2 linked regions of the Fodinicurvata sp. EGI_FJ10296 genome follow. The protein of the gene in region 1 binds, or shares a complex with, the protein of each later gene. Links are inferred from orthologs where the notes say so. Each region holds a gene or a part of one and is shown in the gene's direction. Other genes may lie near its edges.

Region 1 (3,185 bases):
CGGCGGCATTGTCCGGATCGCTGGTCCCCTCGATTCGTTCGATCCGGCTGCCATCGGGGGCGGCGACCAGACCGGCGAATGCCAGTCGGCCGTCCTCGATCATGGCAAGGCCGGCAATCGGCGTTCGACAGGAACCGTCCAGCGCCGCCAGAAATCCCCGCTCCATGGCGACGCGAGCGCCGGTGCCAGGGCAGTGGAGGGCGGCGACACGCAGCGCCGTCGCCTCGTCGGATCGCCGGATCTGCAGCCCGATCGCGCCCTGCGCGACGGCCGGCATGATTTCCGACGGCTCCACGACGATGCTGCCGTCACCGACGGCGTGGCCGAGGCGATTCAGTCCGGCCAGCGCCAGCATGGTGGCGTCGACCTCGCCGCGCTCAAGCTTCGCGAGCCGGGTCGCGACATTGCCGCGCAGGACGCTGACGCGCAGATCCGGCCGCAGCGCCAGAACCTGAGCCTGCCTGCGAAGAGAGGCCGTTCCGACCATCGAACCGGCGGGCAGGCTGGAGAGGGTTTCGCCGCCGCGCGCGAACCACACGTCGCGCGGGTCTTCGCGCGGCAGCAGGGCAGCGAGAACCATGTTATCCGGCAGTAGTGTCGGGACATCCTTCATCGAATGGACACAGAGATCGATGTCGCCCTCGTCGAGCGCCTGATCCAGTTCCTTCGTGAACAGGCCCTTGCCGCCGATTTCCGCCAATGGACGGTCCAGAATCCGGTCACCGGTGGTCTTGATGACGACGATCTCGATTGGCTGCGCGCCATCCGGACCCGGCGCCAGATCGGGGTGTGCAGCGGCAAGTCTGTCGCGTACTTCGTGCGCCTGGGCGAGGGCGAGCGGACTGCCGCGCGTTCCGATGCGCAGTTTCGTCGGCATTGACCGGGCGGCTGGGCTCGGCGATATAACGTTGGTCATGCCGTCGGGTTTAGAAGCCCCGTCGCCCCGGGTCAACAGGGGAGCGGCGCCCGGCCATCCTTCCGACCGGCCCACCATCAGACCGGCACGCTGTCAACACGGAACGCCAGCATCATGTATGTGCTCGGAATCGAGACCTCCTGCGATGAAACGGCGGCGGCAGTGGTCGATGCCGATCGGCGTATCCTGTCCAATATCGTCCTGACCCAGTTGGAGGACCACCGTCCTTATGGCGGCGTGGTGCCTGAAGTTGCCGCACGCGCGCATCTGAAGCACCTGACGCCGATCGTGCGCAAGGCGCTGGCCGAAGCGGGACTAAACCTGGCGGATATCGACGGCGTTGCCGCGACAGCCGGACCCGGTCTTATCGGCGGCGTCATGGTCGGGACAACCGCCGCCAAGGCCATGGCCTTCGCCGCCGGCAAGCCGTTTCTGGCGATCAATCACCTGGAAGGGCACGCGCTGACGCCGCGCCTGACGGACGATGTCGCCTTTCCCTATCTGTTGCTGCTGGTTTCCGGGGGTCATTGCCAGTTGCTCATCGTCGAGGGCGTTGGCCGGTATCGGCGTCTGGGGACGACCATGGACGATGCCGTCGGCGAGGCCTTCGACAAGGTCGCGAAATGCCTGGGCCTCGGCTATCCCGGCGGCCCGGCCCTGGAGCGCGCCGCTGCCGACGGCGATCCCGAGAGCTACGACCTGCCCCGGCCGCTGATCGGGCGCGCCGGGTGCGAATTCTCGTTCTCCGGGCTGAAAACGGCCGTGCGCCAGATCGTCGACCGGCAACCGCCGGGCCCGCTGACCTACAGCGTCGTCGCTGATCTGGCCGCATCGTTTCAGGCGGCGGCGGCTGATGCCCTGGCCGACCGGACGGGCAACGCCCTGGCGATCGCCCGGAAGTACCTTGCCCAGCAGGAAAAGGGCTTGGGACTGACCGCACTCGTTGTCGCCGGGGGTGTTGCCGCGAACCGGACCATCCGCACCCGGCTCGCGGCGCTGGCCGAGACGGATGGGCTTCCGTTCGTTGCGCCGCCGCTTGCTCTGTGTACGGACAACGGGGCGATGATCGCCTGGGCCGGCGTCGAGCGGCTGCGCCTGGGGCTGGTCGACGGGCTGGATGCCCGCGCACGGCCCAGGTGGCCGCTCGACCCGGATGCCACGCCAGTCGCCGGGGCGGGGGTCAAGGCCTGACCATCCGGAGCCACTCTTCTGTAATGCGCCCACGTGACGCTTTGGAGAATTCGGGGTAGGCTCTGGCCGCCGCCGAGTCGCGACAACGAACCAAGGACTTCCAATCATGCATTTCGTCATTCAATGCACCGACAAGCCCGGATCCGCGGAAATACGCCGCGACAACCGCCAGGCTCATCTCGCCCACCTGGAACGTCATGCCGATCAGGTCGTGGCCGCCGGGCCAACGCTCGACGACAGCGGTGAGGCGATGACAGGTTCGGTGCTCGTGATGACGTTTCCGGATCGGGCGGCGGTCGATGCCTTTTGCGCCGACGACCCGTATGCCAGGGCCGGTTTGTTCGAGAGCGTCACGATCACGCCCTGGCGCAAGGTATTCCCGAAGTAACAACCACCTGCCTGAACGGGGGAAATGCCGCGATGGCATATTGGCTTGTCAAATCCGAGCCGGCCACATGGTCGTGGGACGACCAGATGTCTGTGGAGTCGGAACATTGGGACGGTGTGCGCAATTATCAGGCGTCGAACAATCTGAAAGCCATGCGCATTGGCGATCAGGCGTTCTTCTACCATTCCCAGAAGGGAAAGGAGATCGTCGGCATCGTCGAGGTCGTGAAGGAATACTATCCCGATCCCAGCGACTCGTCCGGCCGCTTCGGCATGGTCGATTTCAAGGCCGTCCGCCCGTTGAAGACGCCGGTAACGCTGGCGGCCATCAAAGAGCATCCGGAATTGAAGGAGATGCCGCTGGTCCGCCAGTCGCGGCTATCCGTGATGCCGGTATCCGACGAGCATTGGGCGCTGGTCTGCGAACTTGGCGGTACTACCGCCTGAGCGCGAAGACGTCTTTCGATTTGCGGCTATCGAACCGCAGCGGCAAGATTGCGGGCCGCGCGGGCTGTTTCGGCGCGGGTCGCCATGCCGCAACGGGTGTCATCGACGGCAATTCCCAGATCGTCGCAAAGCCGGATGGCGGCCGGGTCGCCGCTGTCGTGCAGCAGACCGAGCAGCGCGTCGAGGGTGGCGCGGTGCCCGTCCCGCTCAGACTGTTCTCCGTCTTGCACTTCCCCGCATTCTT
Region 2 (3,288 bases), on another replicon or contig:
GATCGACCAGCCCCTTGCGGGTCAGCAGGGTTTCCAGCGCCTTGACCCGCAACTCGGGATCGGGTGGCGGGTCGGTGTGGTCATGATGATGGGCATGCGCATTGGCATCACCGGGGCCGGATCGGGTGTCGTCGTCGGGCGAAGGGGAAGTCATGACCGGCGCTCGCTGCTGTCAGGGATTACGATAGTGAAGCAGATTGCGCCCGCAGTCGGCAAGCCGATCGCGCTTAATCGGGCACGCCGCGCGTCGTGGAATATTCGAAATGACGCGGCGTGTCCGGGTGAAGGTGCCGGTGGATGGCATGGGCGGCAGCTGCGGCCTCGGCGAATCCGGTGAGGATCAGCTTGAGCTTGTGCGGATATGTCGCCACGTCACCCACGGCGAACAGGCCCGGCGTGTCGGTTGCTGCCGTGCCGGGGTCCACCGGAATCCGCCCGCGTTCGATCGCTGGTCCCCAGTCGTGTATCGGCCCCAGCGACGTCGCCAGACCATGGAACGGCAGCAACAGATCGGCCGGAATGCTTTGGCGTTGGCCATCGAGATCGGTGATTTCGACAGCCGTCAGGCGTTTGCCGTCGCCGGTGAGACCGGCGAGCTGCCACGGAGTCATCAGCGTGACGCGCCCCTCAGCGGCCAGCGCGTGCAGGCGGCCGACGCTGGCCGGTGCGGCACGAAACTTGTCGCGCCGGTGGACGAGCGTGACGGCGGCCGCCACGCCGGCGAGGTCGACGGCCCAGTCCACGGCGCTGTCGCCGCCGCCGGCGATCACGACCCGCCGTCCGCGCAGATCGTCCTTGCGGCGGACGACATACTGAACGCTGCCACCGGCCTCATAGCCATCGAGTCCCGGCAGCGGCGGACGATTGGGGCCGAACGCACCGACGCCAGCGGCGATGATGACCGCACCGGCCGCGATATGAGTATCGGCCGTGGTCACCGCGTGCCAGCGGCCGTCAGGAGTGGCGGCGAGGTCGCGCACCTGCTGGCTCAGGTGATACTGGGGCCGGAACGGACGCGCCTGGGCTTCGAGCCGGTCGATCAGCCCCGACGCCGTGACATGGGGCATGCCGGGAATGTCATAGATCGGCTTTTCCGGGTAAAGCGCCGTACATTGCCCGCCGGGCGCGTCAAGCGCATCGACCACATGACAGGTCAGGTCCAGCATGCCGCACTGGAAAATCGCGAACAGGCCCACCGGTCCGGCGCCGACGATCAGGACGTCGGTTTGATGGTGGACAGGGCCGGGCACGGCGTTTACGGCTGAAGTGTCGGCGGCAGGCATGGGCTGGCATCCGGTGACGCCGGGCGCGCCCGGCACTGCGGTGCTATTTGGCCGATCGCCGCCGCAGGCGCAAGGCCGGGGCTCGGTGATCCCGGGTTCAGTGATCGTTGACGGCGTATCGAGGGAGAGGCTGGATGACGTTTCTCGCGGACGAGCAGGCGACCGCCGATTTCGGCGCGCGACTGGCGGACGTGTTGCGGCCGGGCGATGTCGTCTGCCTTCACGGCGATCTGGGCGCGGGCAAATCGGCGCTGGCGCGGGCGGCGATCCGCAGCCTTGCCGCCGATCCGGCGCTTGAGGTGCCGAGCCCGACCTTTACCCTGGTCCAGGTATACGATACCCGAATCGGCAGCGTCTGGCACTTTGATCTCTATCGTTTGTCCGACCCCGAGGAAGCGATCGAACTGGGCTGGGAGGAGGCGCTGGTGTCGGGGATCGTGCTGCTGGAATGGCCCGAGCGATTGGGCACGTTATTGCCGACCGATCACATCGATGTCCGGCTCGACATCGGCGCTGGCGGGGCCGGGCGGACGGTGACGGTTTCGGTGCCCGATACCGATGACGATCTGGGCGCGCGCTTTGCCGGATTTCACGAAGCCGGTGCCGCTTCGAGGCGCGCATGACGGCGGTTACCGATCCGCAGTGCCGGGGCGTGTTCACCATTGCCTCGGGGCGTCCGTTTCTGGACGATCTGGTTGCGGGCATCGTGGCCCGCTGGGGCGACGCGCCCGAGGCGCTTGCCGATATCACGCTGCTGTTGCCGAACCGGCGCGCCTGCCGAGCCCTGCGTGAGGCTTTCCTGCGCCGGGCGGGCGAGAAGGGTCAGCACAGTCTGCTGCTGCCGACCATGAGCCCGATTGGCGACATCGACCCCGACGCGCTCGGTCTCGCGGCCGAAGACCTTCCGGCCATCGCTGCGGCGATGGATCTGCCGCCGGCGGTCGATCCCATGCGCCGGCGCCTGCTGCTGGCCCGGCTCGTGGCGCGCTTCGACCCCACGATGTCGCCCGACAGATCGGTCTGGCTGGCTGACGAACTGGCGCGGCTGCTCGATCAGGTGGCCACGGAACAGGTATCGTTCGACGGCCTCGACGTGCTGGTGCCTGAAGAATTGGCCGGGCATTGGCAGAGCATTCTCGACTTCCTGAAAATCGTAACCCAGGCCTGGCCGTCGGTGCTTGAGGACGAGGGCGCCGTCGACGCGGCCACCCGCCGCAACGCCGTGCTGGCAGCCCAGGCGGCCGCGTGGCGCCAGTCGCCGCCGGCAACGCCGGTCATCATCGCCGGGTCGACCGGCTCGATTCCGGCGACATCGGCGCTGATGGAAGCCGTGGCCGGGCTGCCGGCGGGCTGTGTCGTGGTGCCGGGGCTGGATGCCGCGCTCGATGACCTGAGCTGGGAGGCGGTTGACGAAACGCATCCGCAGTTCGGTTTGCATGGGTTGCTGTCCCGCATCGGCGTCGACCGCACCGCCGTTGGGCCCTGGTCGGACCCGCCGGAGGGCGAGCCGGGCCGCCACGACTTGCGGCCCGGCGTGGCCGCGGCGCGGCGCCAGCTTGCGTCGGAGGTCATGCGGCCGGCCGTGACGACCGAGCATTGGCGTGTCGGCGCCATACCGCCGACATGCCTTGAGGGGTTGATCCGCATCGATGCCGACAGCCCGCGTGAGGAAGCCGACGTCGTCGCCCTGATCATGCGCGAAGCATTGGAAGAGCCCGAGCGCACCGCCGCGCTGGTCACGCCGGACAGGGCCCTGGCGCGGCGCGTCGGCGCCGTGCTGACCCGCTGGGGCGTCAGCGTCGACGACAGTGCCGGCCGGCCGCTGCGCGAGGCACCGGTCGGGGCGTTCCTTCATCTCGTTGCGCAAGCGGCGGAAACCGGCTGTGCACCGGTGCGTCTGCTGTCCTTGTTGAAGCACCCGCTGGCAGCTCTTGGGATGGACCGCGCCGCCGTGCGGCGCATGGTGGAGGCGCTGGAAGTCGGCGTGTTGCGGGGACCGTCGCCG

The links.
Region 2: the proteins of tsaD (region 1) and tsaE are in contact, whole or in part, in a crystal structure (PDB 6N9A), measured with the Thermotoga maritima proteins. The link is inferred for Fodinicurvata sp. EGI_FJ10296 from one-to-one orthologs. Residues at the interface, in WP_004082750.1 of Thermotoga maritima: Cys10, Asp11, Arg49, His50, Leu82, Gly84, Gly135, Gly136, Glu154, Thr155, Leu156, Asp157, Asp158, Ser159, Glu162, Asp165, Lys166, Arg169, Leu170, Tyr175, Lys213, Thr214, Leu217, Tyr218, Gln221, Arg222, Asn324; in WP_004082108.1 of Thermotoga maritima: Leu37, Gly38, Lys46, Lys57, Val59, Lys60, Ser61, Thr63, Phe64, Thr65, Leu66, Met67, Val69, Pro71, Tyr82, Arg83, Leu84, Asp86, Asp88, Phe89, Asp93, Ile128, Asp130, Glu131, Arg134.

Annotation. Positions count from the first base shown.
Region 1 is NZ_JBFCVL010000010.1:40,054-43,238, reverse strand. The notes cover bases 197-3,068. They hold tsaD (tRNA (adenosine(37)-N6)-threonylcarbamoyltransferase complex transferase subunit TsaD), read left to right. Parts: upstream 197-1,030; coding sequence 1,031-2,107; downstream 2,108-3,068. Other genes in these bases: ABZ728_RS20115 (hypothetical protein), read right to left, coding at 2,968-3,068; ABZ728_RS20120 (EVE domain-containing protein), read left to right, coding at 2,528-2,941; ABZ728_RS20125 (YciI family protein), read left to right, coding at 2,214-2,495; hemC (hydroxymethylbilane synthase), read right to left, coding at 197-877. Outside these bases: more of hemC, read right to left, coding at 1-196; more of ABZ728_RS20115, read right to left, coding at 3,069-3,185.
Region 2 is NZ_JBFCVL010000001.1:727,459-730,746, forward strand. The notes cover bases 187-3,161. They hold tsaE (tRNA (adenosine(37)-N6)-threonylcarbamoyltransferase complex ATPase subunit type 1 TsaE), read left to right. Parts: upstream 187-1,417; coding sequence 1,418-1,906; downstream 1,907-3,161. Other genes in these bases: ABZ728_RS03275 (NAD(P)/FAD-dependent oxidoreductase), read right to left, coding at 228-1,283; addB (double-strand break repair protein AddB), read left to right, coding at 1,903-3,161. Also shown: nthA (nitrile hydratase subunit alpha), read right to left, coding at 1-154; more of addB, read left to right, coding at 3,162-3,288. UniProt on the Escherichia coli protein: Required for the formation of a threonylcarbamoyl group on adenosine at position 37 (t(6)A37) in tRNAs that read codons beginning with adenine.